3 linked regions of the Occallatibacter riparius genome follow. The protein of the gene in region 3 interacts with the protein of the main gene of each other region in a pairwise test. Links are inferred from orthologs where the notes say so. Each region holds a gene or a part of one and is shown on either strand. Other genes may lie near its edges. The genes, in order: MOP44_RS12365, groL and MOP44_RS26225.

Region 1 (4,541 bases), 3.4 Mb from region 3 along the record:
TGCCGCACACTCAATTCACGAGGAGAGTTGTTGCTCTCTTCTGTACTATGAACTTCCGAGCAATACGACCTTGGTTCTGTTAACCAAAAAAATAACAGATAAAATCTTCTTTTTAACTGGAGTGACTCCGGATAAATAAGTAAACGATTTAAATGCATAATCTTAACAAACGGTATCAAAGTAACCATTTTCGCCCGTAACCCGAATAAAATACGAAATTAAGGCGAAAACTGGCGATCCATCCTCATCCCGATGTTTACTTTAAAATAAACAGTCTGCCCCCTCAACGATGCCCCGTCGTCGCTGAAGCCTCCGCCCAATAACTCGTCCGCGCCGTCACTTCCAATCCTGAATATCCAGGCAGACTCAGCCGCAGCGTATGCAGTCCCGCCCGCGGCGATTGCGGATGGAAGCTCAGCGCATACCGGTTCGGCAGCCGATTGCTGATCGCCGCCAGATCCCGCTCCAGGCTCTTTTCGTTGCCCAATTTGAAATACTCGCCGCCGGTCAGCCGTGCCACCGTCGCCGGCACATTCTTCTGCAGGCTGTCACCCGTAGCTATCGCCGCCATCTTGGCAAACGTCAGCGGCGGCAGAAGCTGCCCCATGCAGTCGTAGAACTGCGACCACCGGCTGAGCGGCGCATCTGGATCGGGATTCGGGTCCTTGCCCATGCACCCGTTCGGCGGATTGGGATGGTGGTTCTCCAGGCTCAGAATCCCCGACGGCCTGCCGCTCGGCTGCGTCGGCAACTGCCGCGCCGCATAGTGCGACGCCTCCGACTTCGCCGTGGAGAACCCGATGCTGTAGATGGTCGTGTTCGACTCGGTGATTGCCCGCACAGCCTGCTCAATCGTCGTTTGGCTGCCGCGATCGAGTGTCTCGCTGATCAGCAGAATCGCGCGCCGGTAACTCGGCGGCTCAACCCGCAGCAAGTTCACGGCGTAAGCGAGCGAGTCGAGAATCGCGGCGCCGTTGTCACCCAGCGGCACATCGTGAATGGCAGTGGGCCACGCGCAATTGTCGAAATGATGCTGCCGACCGCACCCGGGACGCAACCCGCGCAGCGCCCGTGCCGCCTGGTCCACATCGCTTGTAAAGGGTTGCAGCAGGTCCGGTTCGCTATCGAAGGTCACCACCGCCACTCGCCGCTGCTGCACCCCGCCAACGATAGATCCGAGCATTGGCCCAAGCGGCGGCGCCAACGTGTCATATTTCTCGAACTGCCGCGCTCCAGCGCCGCCGACCTCGAGTACCACCACCAGTGCCAGTGGCTCGCTGCCTCCATCTGCATCCAGCGTCAGCTTCTGCGGCACGCCATCATCGGTCAGCCGAAAATCCTCCGGCTTCAGCGTATAAACAATCGCACCATTCTTATCCCGCACCAGCGTCGGAACAAGCACGACAGTAGTCTGCGTCGTGAAGATGGAGCCTTGTTGATCGGCCGTCTCCTGCGCGCGCAACACGCCAGGCGCGAAAAGAGCGCAGAGCGCAACGGCGGACAGAAGGGTTCGGCTGTTCATGCGGCCCCGGCGGAGTCTCCCGACCTCACAGCTTAGACGAGCAGGAGCCGAGCCCGTCGTCTTTCAAACCGCGGGCTCGGATTAGACTATTCCCAACAGATACATGCGCGATTCGATACACGTCTCGAAGGAAAACTATCTCAAGGCCATTCTCGAGGCCGAGGCCGAAGGCCGCCAGGTCATCCCAGCCACGTTGGCCCACTGGCTCGAGGTGTCGCCGCCCGCCGTAACCATGGCCCTGCGCCGCCTCAAACGCGACGGTTACGTCCTGGTCGGCGACGACGGCATCGTCCGCCTCACCGAAAAAGGCCGCGAGACCGCCTATCAGACCGCCCTGCGCCACCACCTCATCGAGCGCATGCTGAGCGAGATCTTCGGCATGGAGTGGTACGAGATTCACGAAGAAGCCGAGCGCCTGGAGCATGCCGTCTCGCCCGCCTTCGAGGCCAAGCTGAAAGAGAAGCTCGGCGAGGGAGCCTGTCCCCACGGCAACGCCGTGCTGCCCCTCGACCCCGCGACGAGAAAGCTTCAAGGCGAAGTGCCTCTATCTGAGGCCCCCGAGGGCAAGCAGTACCGAGTAGTCAGCCTGCAGGAACGCGACCCGCTGCTCCTTCGCTTTCTGCATCGAAATGGAATTGGCCCCGGGCAAACCCTCCGCGTCCTCAGCCAGAACTATGACCAAACCGTCTCAATCGAGCTGGATAACGGAAACTCCATCCTCGGAAGGCCGGCCGCCGAAGCGGTCTGGCTCCGCCCCGGCGGGACAAATAAGTCAGAATAATCACTCGATATTAACTATGATTAACTAACCTGTGCCATACTGCATTTAGCAAGGTCTGGGTCCCTTCTCCTTCCTATGGCCACCGACATTAATCGAGATCTAGTGGTGACCGAACCCTCTTTGCCCGAGGTGAACGCCAGCGTGCGCATCTCCGGCTCGCCCTTCTACTGGCGTCGACTGCTGGGCTTTATCGGACCCGGCTTCCTGATCTCAGTCGGGTACATGGATCCCGGCAACTGGGCAACCGACATCGCGGGCGGCTCGCAGTTCGGCTACACCCTGCTCTTCGTCATCATGCTCTCCAATCTGATGGCGATCCTGCTGCAAAGCCTGAGCCTCAAACTAGGAGTCGCGACCGAGCGCGATCTGGCGCAGCTCTGCCGCGAATCGACCGGCCGGGTCGGTGGCGCGGTGCTATGGTTGATGGCCGAGATCGCGATTGCGGCCTGCGACATGGCCGAGGTGATCGGTTCGGCAATCGCGCTGAACCTGCTCTTCCACATTCCGCTCTTTTGGGGAGTGCTGATCACCGGCCTGGACGTGCTGCTGATCCTCCTGTTGCAGCGCTGGGGCTTCCGCGCCGTCGAGGCCATCGTGATCGTGCTCATCGGGACGATCCTGGCGCTGTTCATCGTTCAAACGGTGCTTTCCCGCCCGGAATACGGAACCGCGCTGGGGAGCCTCTTCATCCCGTCGCCGATCATCCTGACAGACCGAAAAGTCCTGTTCATCGCCATAGGCATGCTGGGCGCAACGGTGATGCCCCACAACCTCTACCTGCATTCCTCCATCGTGCAGAGCCGGCGCTACAAGCGGACGCCGGAAGGCAAGCGAGAAGCCATCAAATTCGCCAATCTTGACTCCGCGCTCGCCCTGACGCTGGCCCTCTTTGTAAATGCCGCCATCCTCATAGTCGCTGCGGCGGTGTTTCATCGCACTGGACACTTCGAGGTAGGAGCCATCGAAGACGCCTACAAGCTGCTGAGCCCGCTGGTGGGTGCCACGTTTGCCAGCACGCTGTTCGCGGTCGCCCTCCTGGCCTCTGGACAGAACTCGTCCATCACGGGCACCCTCGCCGGCCAGGTGGTAATGGAAGGCTTCGTGCACATGAAGCTCGCCCCCTGGCTGCGTCGCCTGATCACGCGTGCGATCGCCATCGTTCCCACCATCGTGGTGGTCGCGTTTTATGGCGAGCACGGCACAGAGAAGCTGCTGCTGCTGAGCCAGGTCATCTTGTCGCTCCAGCTTAGTTTTGCCGTAATCCCGCTGGTGATATTCACCAGCAGCCGAAAGCACATGGGCGAGTTCGTCAATGCGCCGTGGCAGAAGGGCTTGGCCTGGGTGGTCGCCTCGGTAATCGTGGGGCTTAACGGATGGTTTCTGGTGCTGATGGCGAAGTAGAAACTGCGAACTGTGAACTAAGAACTGCTCTCGTGACCGCAATCACAGTAAACCCTGCCCGCAGTCCGGCATACTAACGCTCTGCCGCCCAACTGCAGGCGAAGGAAACGTGTGCCCCAAATCAGCCCATCCCGTCTGCGCACTCCCACCGGCATCTCCATCGGTCGGTCACTCGGCCACCCCCTACCCCCCTCCTCCTCTACCAGAGCGACCCGTCCCGGCCACAGCCCAAGGGTGCCCCATATCTCCGGACAGCCCCACAGTCCGGAGATGTGGGAGGCCACGAATCCAAATCAGCGACGACGGTACCCCCACCCCTCCCGCGGGGCCGGCAACACAGCATTCGCTCCTCCCGCCCCCAGCGGTTCGGCCGCCCAAAAGGTGCAGAGGGTTACTGGAGGATTAACCCACCCCCCTCCCCCTCAGAGCCGCGTCGCGGGCTGCAACCCATCCCACCCCCCTCCCCCTCTCGGGCACTAACTAGTTGAAAATAGAGAATCGGAGTTCAAGGGTCCAAATTAAAGGAACCAAGCTTCCCGCCAGACCGGACTCAAGTCAATCATGCTCGCGTTTTATAAGTTGGTTAACACCGGCTTCACACTACCCGCCCGAAGCCACCCTCCTGAAAAGCCCTCACCCTGCGTGACCCCCCACCACTTCTCTATTCCTTTACAATCAATACAGATATGATCCGATTTTCAAGTGCCGGGGAGTCGCACGGCGAGGCTCTGATCTCATTGATCGAGGGCCTCCCCGCGGGCGTGCCGGTCGATCTCGAATTTGTGAACCGCGAACTGTGGCGTCGCCAGCAAGGCTACGGCCGCGGCGGTCGCATGA
Region 2 (4,713 bases), 2.4 Mb from region 3 along the record:
AGGGCTACTCGATGTTCGTGCTCGACAACGGCTTCAGGCTGGGATTGTGGAAGCGCGGAACGATCGACCCGCCGGCGGAAATCTCGGCAGGCTCTGGCGAACTCGTCTTCGAGGAAACCAGCGATGCCGCGGTAGACGAGCGCTTTGCCGAGTGGACCGGGCAGGGAACTGTAGTCGCCCAGAAGCCCACGCGCATGAGCTTCGGGTACACCTTCGTTGCGCTTGATCCGGACGGCAACCGGCTCCGTGTCTACAAGCTCGCGCAATGACCCAAAAGGGGTACGGCCCTGATCCGTTTCAGCGCCGTACTTTCAATAATTTAATTGACTCCGGATCGGTTTGGGATTAGCTTGTGGAAAACCCAGAGTTTGGCGTTGTTTACTCCCCCAAACGACTCCGAGGTGTAGTTGTGTGTTGTCCAAAATGCGATTCTGAAGCCCTTGCTACCGTCCCGGCCGAAATCCGCCTTTACAGGAACGGCCCCCGCACCCTCAGCCACCCACCCATGTCGCCGTCGCCTGACATTGTTGTCTGCCTCGACTGCGGCTGGAGCGAATTCTCTATCCCGAAAAGTTGGCTCTCCGCCGGATGGCTCAGTTCATTGCGGCCAGAGCCGCCAGCCCTGCCGGCACCGATCCCGTTCCCAGCAGTAGCGCGCTCCGCCTGACTCGCGACAAAACAAAAAGGCCCTCAGCTGAAGCTGAGGGCCTTTGAAGTTCAGCACTGGTGCACACGCATAACGAATCGGTGCGTGCCGCCTTGCAAATGTGCGCCTGCTGTGACATTCTCCTCCCGATTCCCTCAAAGGAGAATGATGGAAGCGAAGCAGAAGTTCCGCGCCGCACAGGTGTCCCTTTGTGTTGTTCTCACAGCGTTCGCGGACTGTCCGCTGCTCGGCCAGCAGCCCTCGCCGTCCTCCGATTCGGCGGCTACGAGCGCGCAGGATGACCCGCTCGTCGGCCTGAGTCCCGAGAATCGCGCTCTCTTCGATACGCTTCGCAAAGCGGCTCAACAGGGCGACGAGGCAAGTACACTGGCATCCGGCAAGAAGCTCCTGCCGGCCCTGACACCGGGCACTCGGCTATGCAACTTTGTCACCGGGCTCACCGCAGGTTCAGCGGTTGAGACGGGGGATACCGACTATGCCCTGACTCTTCTAAAGCCGCTCACCGAGGCAAACCCCGACGACTGGCGTTCGGCCTCTCTTCTGGCGCGAGCTTATGCGGAAAGCGGTGACAAGACGTCCCGCGACAGGCAGGTGGCTCATGTGATCGAGCTGCACAAGAAGAGCGCGGATCCAGACTTCGCAAAGCTGCATGTTTTCCCGATACAGAAGGTCGCGCTCCACTCCGGGTATGCCGTGTTTCTCTATCCGTTTGAGCCGTTGAAGCCGTACAACACGTATCTGCTGGCTCTGGTCTACTCGAAGGAAGACAAGCTGGATTATCGCCTTGAACTTGGTAGCGAGGACGCGGACCAGGCGTTTTTCAAGGCGAAGCATCCGGGCGAGAGGCGTTTCTCGATCGACTCATACAGGAGAGATGCCGGCAACGAGAACGGGCCGGAATCACAGGCTCTGCATGGGTTCATCGATGGGGTGTTCAACTACGACACTATGCGCGACCGCATGGTGCAAGCCGCGAACGATGTGAAACCGTCAGGCAAATAGCAAAAGGCCCCCAGCCGAAGCTGAGGGCCTTGATGTTTGGGTGAGGCTTTGGCGCCGAAGGCGCAGTTGGCCGCACCGCAGGTGCTTAGTACATGCCGTCCATGCCGCCGCCGTGGCCGCCGGCCGGAGCAGCCGACTTCGGCTCGGGCAGCTCAACCACCAGAGCTTCGGTGGTCAGCAGCAGTCCGGCGATCGAAGCCGCGTTCTGCAGAGCGGTGCGGGTCACCTTGGTCGGATCGATAACGCCCGACTTCACCAGGTCTTCGAACTGGCCGGTGGCCGCGTTGTAGCCGTGGTGGGCGTCCTTCGACTCCAGCACCTTGGCGACAACCACAGCACCCTCTTCGCCGGCGTTTGCGACGATCTGGCGCAGGGGCTCTTCGAGCGAGCGGAGCACGATCTGTGCACCGATCTTCTCATCGCCCGTGAGGGTGTCAATAAGCTTCTTCACAGCCGGGATGGTGCGGACCAGGGCCACGCCGCCGCCGGGGACAATGCCTTCCTCGACAGCCGCACGGGTGGCGTGCAGTGCATCTTCCACGCGAGCCTTCTTCTCCTTCAGCTCGGTCTCAGTTGCAGCTCCAACCTTGATGATGGCAACGCCGCCCACGAGCTTGGCGAGGCGCTCCTGCAGCTTTTCCTTGTCGTAGTCGGAGGTGGTCTTCTCGATCTGCGAGCGGATTTCCTTCACGCGGCCGTCGATGTCGGCAGCCTTGCCGGCGCCGTCCACGATCGTCGTGTTGTCCTTGTCGATGGTCACGCGCTTCGCACGGCCCAGGTCCTCGAGCTTCACGCCTTCCAGCTTGATGCCCAGGTCCTCAGTGATGGCCTTGCCGCCGGTGAGGATCGCGATGTCGCCGAGGATCGCCTTGCGGCGGTCGCCGAAGCCAGGAGCCTTCACAGCAGCAACATTCAGCGTGCCACGCAGCTTGTTGACGACGAGCGTAGCGAGTGCTTCGCCTTCCACGTCCTCAGCGATAATCAGGAGCGGCTTGCCGCCACGGGCAACCTGTTCCAGCAGGGGCAGCAGATCCTTCATCGCGCTGATCTTCTTCTCGTAGATCAGGATGTACGGATCGTCGAGAACAGCCTCGAGGCGCTCCGCATCGGTCACGAAGTAGGGGCTCAGGTAGCCGCGGTCGAACTGCATGCCGTCCACGGTTTCGAGGCCGGTGTGCATGGTCTTCGACTCTTCGATGGTGATGACGCCGTCCTTGCCCACAACCTTCACCGCGTGCGCAATAATCTCGCCGATCTCAGCATCGCCGTTGGCCGAGATGGTGCCAACCTGCGCAACCGAACCCTCGTCAACCGGCTTCGACAACTCGCCGAGCGCGCCGTGGTTGATGAACTTGCCTTCCTTGTCGCGGCTGCCCACGATGGTGGACACAGCCTTGTCGATGCCGCGCTTCAGCGCCGTCGGGTTCGCGCCTGCAGCCACCGTCTTCACGCCTTCGCGGAAGATGGCCTGAGCCAGAACCGTCGCAGTGGTGGTGCCGTCGCCGGCGACATCCGAGGTCTTCGAAGCGACTTCCTTTACGAGCTGCGCGCCGACGTTCTCGAGGGCGTCCTTCAGCTCGATCTCCTTGGCCACCGTCACGCCGTCCTTGGTGATGGTGGGCGAGCCAAACTTCTTCTCAATTACGACATTGCGGCCCTTGGGGCCGAGCGTTGCCTTCACGGCATCCGCGAGCGTGTTCACGCCGCGCAAAATCGCCTGGCGGGAATCCTCACCGTGCAGAATCTGCTTTGCCATTGCTCTCTCCTAAAACAGTGATCAGTGTTCAGTGAACAGTGATCAGTGATTCAATCTCTCAATCAGCTTTGGCCAGGATTCGAGGTCCAAGGTGGCGATGCTTCTGACCACTGACCACTGATCACTGACCACTGCGAGAACGCGCGAAGCGCGCTAGCGCTTGACGATGCCGAGGACTTCTTCCTCGCGCATGATCAGGAACTCTTCGCCGTCAATCTTGATTTCGGTGCCGGAGTACTTGCCGAACAGCACACGATCCCCCGCCTTCACATCAAGCGGGAAAACCTTGCCTTCGTCGTTGCTCTTGCCCTTGCCCACGGAGATTACTTCGCCTTCCTGCGGCTTCTCCTTGGCGCTGTCAGGGATGATGATTCCGCCACGGATGGTTTCGCCCTCTTCAAGACGGCGAACCAGAATGCGATCGTGGAGCGGGGTGAAGGTGGTCGTAACTGTTGCTGCCATTGCTTCGCTTCTCCTTCACACGCGATCGGCTCTACCTGCTGCCCGGTCGCGGAGTTTAAAATGGGATTTACTGCTGAACTCTGCGAACGCAACACGCTTCAGCGTGGCCAGGCGACCCGAAAGAAGCAGTCAGCCCGGGAGTCTGCTAGCACTCTTGCCTTCCAATTGCTAACATAGGCAACCCCGCGGACTCTTGTCAAGCCCCTTTGGGAGAATGTGAGTGAGATTCACTCATCTTTCATGACCCTGTAAGACTTTGGAGGTCCCGCTCTTGAAACTCGCTGCCGTCTTTGAAGGATGGGAAGGCTATCAACAGAGCCTCGAACACGCTATTAGCCCATTGAGCCCGGCTCAACTAGACTGGCGGCCGGCGCACCATCTTCGCTCTCTGGGCGAGGTGATCCGGCATATTGCTCTGGGCCGCATCACCTGGCTTGCCCGCATGCAGCCGCCTGAAATCGAGGTCGTAAGCTCCCAGGTCTCGCGCTGGCAGCAGGATGGCGACGGAGAGCAGCATGTGGACGAAACCGCTGTCCCCTCCGACAGCCCCGAAGTTCTGTCCCACTGGCTTGCGCTCTCCTGGCGGCCCATCCAGGCGTCTCTCGCCACCTGGTCCGTCGACGACCTCTTCCAGACCTATCCGCACCGATTCGACGGCAAGGTGTACTCCATATCGCGCCAGTGGACCCTCTGGCGTATCCTCTCGCATGACCATCATCACGGCGGCCAGATCGCTACGATGCTGGCTATCCAGGGCATCTCAGCCCACGAACTGCGCGCCCTGGGCGGCCACATCGTCGCCCCGCCCCTAGCAACGGAATAGCGG
Region 3 (4,518 bases):
GTCTGGGGAAGGAAGCCGAAGTCGTAGGGGAAGACCATGCCTGCGGGAAGGACCTTCTTAAGCATGAAGACCTTCTGGTCGGGGTCGTAGGAGAACTTGTTGCGGCTGCCTTTCGGCGTCTCCACGATGACCTGGAGAAGGCCTTCATCCTTTTGAATTGGCTTGAGCTGAATGGGGTTCGCGAGCCCCTTGTTGCCGTTTTTTGCCACGGTGAATCGCCTCCGTTCACGTTCTATTCACAATGGGATAGAGCGTGGAGAAGGTACATTCGGTTGCTTTGGTGACGGTAAGTGGAAGTAAGCGAAGGAGGTAAAGGGGAGGAGGGCCGGGTTATTTTCGTGGTTTCCCACCCTGTCGCCCGCAACCACCCCATCGACGAAGACCTGTCGATGGGGACCCCGAGCAAGGCGACAGGATGGGGCACGGAGCGCGTGTGCCAGGGGGCAGACAAGGTTGAGTGTCTTGTTGTTACATCTTGACAGTCAAATTTGCGCATCCTTAAACTTTATGAGGGGGTTCTCCACCTGATCGGCATGCCTGGACGCATCTGAAAGGCAGGCGCTCTGGCGGGGATGGGTCGGGAACCGCTTCGACGAGGAGCCTGGAGTTATGTCGGACATGCGCATCAGCCCGCGCGAGCGGCTGGTGTTAACGGCCATCATCGAGCTGTATATCGCCACAGGCGAACCAGTGCCGTCGCAGGCGGTGGCGCAGACGTTTGCCAGTCGCGAGGGACTGAGCTCGGCGACGATCCGCAACGTGATGGCGCAACTGTCGGAAGGGGGGCTGCTGGAGCAGCCGCATACTTCGGCGGGGCGCATTCCGACGGCGGCTGCTTTTCGGTTCTATGTGGAGCAGATTACGCACCCGGGCAAGATCATGCCGGGCGTGCAGCCGGGTCCGGTGGTGAATCCTTTCAGCGAGGAGCGCCGCGAGCAAATTGAGGACAGCTTCAGCGGAGTGTCGAGCACACACGAGTACCTGGAGCGGACGTCGCAGGTGCTGGCGCTGCTGTCGAGCGGGCTGGGTGTGGCGCTGGCGAGTTCGACGGGTACGCAGATTCTGGAGCATATTCATTTTTCGCGTCTGGCGGCGAATCGGGTTCTGGCGGTGCTGGTTACGCAGTCGGGCGTGGTGCAGGACCGGGTGCTTGGGATTGATCGGGACCTGTCGCATGTGGAGCTGGAAACTGCCGGGCGTTATTTGAACGAGAACTTCCGCGGGTGGCCTGTGGAGCGGATCCGGGCCGAGGTAGCCAGGCGGATGGAGGTGGAACGCCAGGCGTACCAGGAGCTTTTGACCTCAGTGGAGGAGCTTTGCAGGAAGGGCGCGCTGGCCGCCGATTCGGGCATCACGCTGTATGTGGACGGAATGGCGAACCTTATCGGCGCAGAGGTGGATCGCGAACGGCTGCGGCAGATGCTGGTGGCACTGGAGGCAAAGCAGCGGCTGGTGGAGTTGCTGACCGCGTATGTGGACGGGCGGCAGCAGGAGGTTCGGGTGGTGGTGGGTCTGGAGCAGGCGTCCCCGGCCATGCAGGACCTGGTGCTGATCGGGTCGCCGGCGAGGCTGGGCAATACAAGTCTCGGCACGGTGGCGGTGATCGCTCCCACGCGGATGCAGTACCAGGAGATGATCCACGCTGTGCGGTACATCGCGCAGCTCTCGGAGCGGATTCTCGAAGGTCCGGCCGATTGACCAGCGTACTCTGAGGGAACGGCATCCCTTCCCGGTTCCCGGTCCCCGAGAACCGGCCGCTGGCGACCAAGTTGCCGGTCGCACATCTAATTGAAACGCGGCGGAAAACTAGAATTGAGATAACTGACTTATGTTGCGGAGATTTCGGAGAGGTATGTCAAAACAGGAAGCAGCGAAGAAGGAAGTAGCAACGAACGACCTTGGTTCAGCACAGACCGCAGAGAACGCCGCAAACGATGCCGCCGCGAGTGAGGCTGCTACGGTTCCCGATGCCGGGACGGAGGCTGCGGCCGGCGCGGAATCTGCTAGCGCAGCCGACCCGCAGTCGGTGGAGAGTGCTGCCGAGGAGACGGTGCCGCGGTCGCAGTACGACCAGTTGAAAGCGGAGCGCGATCAGCTTGTGGATCGGCTGGCGCGCATGCAGGCCGAGTTTGAGAACGCGCGCAAGCGGGCAGAGCGCGAGAAGGCTGATTATCGTGATTACGCGACAGCCGGTGCGGTGGAGCAGTTTCTGCCGGTGCTGGACAATTTCGAACTGGCGCTGAAGGCGACGGGTACGGTTGAGCAGATGCGCTCGGGCGTGGAATTGATTGTGAAGCAGATGGAAGAGATTCTGCGTCAGATGAACGTGACTCCGGTGGCCGCCGTGGGCGAGGAGTTCAACCCGCATCATCACGAGGCGCTGGGCTCGGTGGAGCGGCTCGATTTGCCGGATCAGCACGTTGCCGAGGAGATTCGGCGCGGGTACAAGATCCGCGAGAAGCTGCTGCGCCCGGCGCTGGTGCGCGTCGTGTCCAATCCAAAACAGACGGTAGAATAAAGTGACTGTGAGCAAAGCCGATTACTATGAGGTGCTGGGTGTGTCCCGCACTGCCAGCGACCAGGAGCTGAAGAGCGCCTATCGCAAGCTGGCGCTGAAGTTTCACCCTGACCGCAATCCCGGCGATCACGCGGCCGAGGAAAAATTCAAGGAAGCCAGCGAAGCCTACCAGGTTCTGTGTGATCCGGATAAGCGCGCGGCGTATGACCGGTTTGGTCACGCGGGCGTGGGCGCTGCCGGTGCGGGCGGCGGATTCCAGGGATTTTCAGGAAGTGTGGACCTGGGCGACATCTTCGGCGACTTATTCGGCGAGATGTTCAACATGGGCGGCGGTGGCGGTGGAAGAGCATCGCGCCAGCAGCGCGGCGACGATCTGCGCTTCGACCTGTCGATTGAGTTTGAAGATGCGATCTTCGGCAAGGAGACCGAGGTCAAGATTCGCCGGCTGGAGAGCTGTCCCACTTGCGCGGGGCGCGGCAGCGCTTCAGGCCGGGGGCCCAGCGTGTGTACGCACTGCCAGGGACGCGGTCAGATTCGCTACCAGCAGGGATTTTTCAGCGTGGCTCGGACATGTTCCGCGTGCGGCGGAACGGGATCGATTATTGGCGACCCGTGCCAGACCTGCCGCGGCGAAACGCGCGTGAGCAAGGAATTGAAGCTTACGGTAAAGGTGCCGCCGGGCGTGGAAGACGGCACGCGGATCCGGTATGCGGGTGAAGGCGATGCGGGCCGGACGAATGGGCCGCGCGGCGATCTCTATGTGGTGCTGTCGATTCAGCCGCACGATTTCTTCGAGCGCGATGGACACGATTTGCGCTGCGTGGTGCCGATCAGCTTTCCGCAGGCGGCGCTGGGAGCGGAGATCGAAATTCAGGCCATCGATGGGGCGGTGACGCTCAAGATTCCTGAAGGAACGCAGAGTGGCAAGGAAATCCGAATCCGCGGGCGCGGCGTGCCGGTGCTACACGGCAAGGGACACGGCGACCTGGTGGTGAAGGTGATTGTGCAGGTGCCGCGGAAGCTGTCACGGCAACAGCGCGAGGTGGTGCACAGGCTCAGTGAACTGCTGAGCGTGGAGAACAAGCCGACTTCGCCGAGCTTGCTGGAGAAGATGAAGGACCTGTTCAATTAGGTGGTCGAGTGGCCATGTGATCAGGTGGTCAGGTGGGTCATTGAATGAGATAAGCCCTGCGGGTGGATTGCCCGCAGGGCTTTTATATGGACGAGACTGCAATGATTCGTTCGTTACTTGGGCTTGCCCGCGCTGCTCTTGGCTTTCGCGGCGGTCTTGTTGTCGAGTAATGTGACCAATTTCTGGCCTGCCGGCGTCGGCTTGACGCTAGTGCCGCGCACGATGGAACTGGCGTCGGGGTTGTCAGTATAGAGGCGGTTGTTGGCATCATTGTCGGGCGAGACGGTGGCGCCGCTGATGGAGACACCGGCGAACATGCCCTTGGCTCTGCCATAGGAGTAGACGTCTGCGTCGGCTGCTCCACCGGCAGTCGCACCGCTGGGCCCGGCTGCGGCTGTCGCGTCAGTGCCCATCTTGGTTTTTCCGCTGAGAATCTGGTTGACGACCTTCTTTTCCATGACGAGAAGAACGAGATCAGTGGACGATCCGCCAAGCTGCACGCCAATGCTGGCGCCGCCGATGGTCATCATGGCAGGGGTGGACCACTTGCCTTTGAAGTCGTCGCCTTCGCGGCAGAGCATGGGGCCGCGGCCGCCGCTTCCACCGATACCCACTCCAAACTTCTTCATGCCGGGCACAACGACAACGCATTTGGTTCGGGCGAGCACGTCGGCCGGGATGGTGTCGCCGGCGAGCATGCCGGAAAGAACGAGGTTGGCCTTCTGCAGGGTCTCTTCATCGGACTGCTTGTCGGCTGCCTGCATGCGGGGTACGGCGCACAACGTGATTGCGGCTGCGAACACGCCGAGCGCGATTCTCCTGGGCCTGGTCGCATTTGCGAGGTAAAACTTCAGCATTGCGGTACTTC

The links.
Region 1: the proteins of MOP44_RS26225 (region 3) and MOP44_RS12365 interact in binary tests that used the Escherichia coli proteins (3 or more experiments, as listed by UniProt). The link is inferred for Occallatibacter riparius from one-to-one orthologs.
Region 2: the proteins of MOP44_RS26225 (region 3) and groL interact in binary tests that used the Escherichia coli proteins (3 or more experiments, as listed by UniProt). The link is inferred for Occallatibacter riparius from one-to-one orthologs.

What each region holds. Positions count from the first base shown.
Region 1 is NZ_CP093313.1:3,062,093-3,066,633, forward strand. The notes cover bases 1,722-4,541. They hold MOP44_RS12365 (Nramp family divalent metal transporter), read left to right. Parts: upstream 1,722-2,378; coding sequence 2,379-3,704; downstream 3,705-4,541. Other genes in these bases: MOP44_RS12360 (metal-dependent transcriptional regulator), read left to right, coding at 1,722-2,303; aroC (chorismate synthase), read left to right, coding at 4,391-4,541. In the rest of the region: MOP44_RS12355 (VWA domain-containing protein), read right to left, coding at 284-1,522; more of MOP44_RS12360, read left to right, coding at 1,626-1,721. UniProt on the Escherichia coli protein: H(+)-stimulated, divalent metal cation uptake system. Involved in manganese and iron uptake. Can also transport cadmium, cobalt, zinc and to a lesser extent nickel and copper. Involved in response to reactive oxygen.
Region 2 is NZ_CP093313.1:4,029,912-4,034,624, forward strand. Bases 1,091-4,082 are described here. They hold groL (chaperonin GroEL), read right to left. Parts: upstream 3,426-4,082; coding sequence 1,755-3,425; downstream 1,091-1,754. Other genes in these bases: MOP44_RS16395 (hypothetical protein), read left to right, coding at 1,091-1,669; MOP44_RS16405 (co-chaperone GroES), read right to left, coding at 3,579-3,887. Outside these bases: MOP44_RS16390 (VOC family protein), read left to right, coding at 1-269; more of MOP44_RS16395, read left to right, coding at 812-1,090; MOP44_RS16410 (DinB family protein), read left to right, coding at 4,159-4,710.
Region 3 is NZ_CP093313.1:6,413,803-6,418,320, reverse strand. Bases 889-3,685 are described here. They hold MOP44_RS26225 (nucleotide exchange factor GrpE), read left to right. Parts: upstream 889-1,852; coding sequence 1,853-2,518; downstream 2,519-3,685. Other genes in these bases: dnaJ (molecular chaperone DnaJ), read left to right, coding at 2,526-3,650; hrcA (heat-inducible transcriptional repressor HrcA), read left to right, coding at 889-1,698. In the rest of the region: MOP44_RS26235 (inorganic diphosphatase), read right to left, coding at 1-209; more of hrcA, read left to right, coding at 610-888; MOP44_RS26215 (lipid-binding SYLF domain-containing protein), read right to left, coding at 3,764-4,507. UniProt on the Escherichia coli protein: Participates actively in the response to hyperosmotic and heat shock by preventing the aggregation of stress-denatured proteins, in association with DnaK and GrpE. It is the nucleotide exchange factor for DnaK and may function as a thermosensor.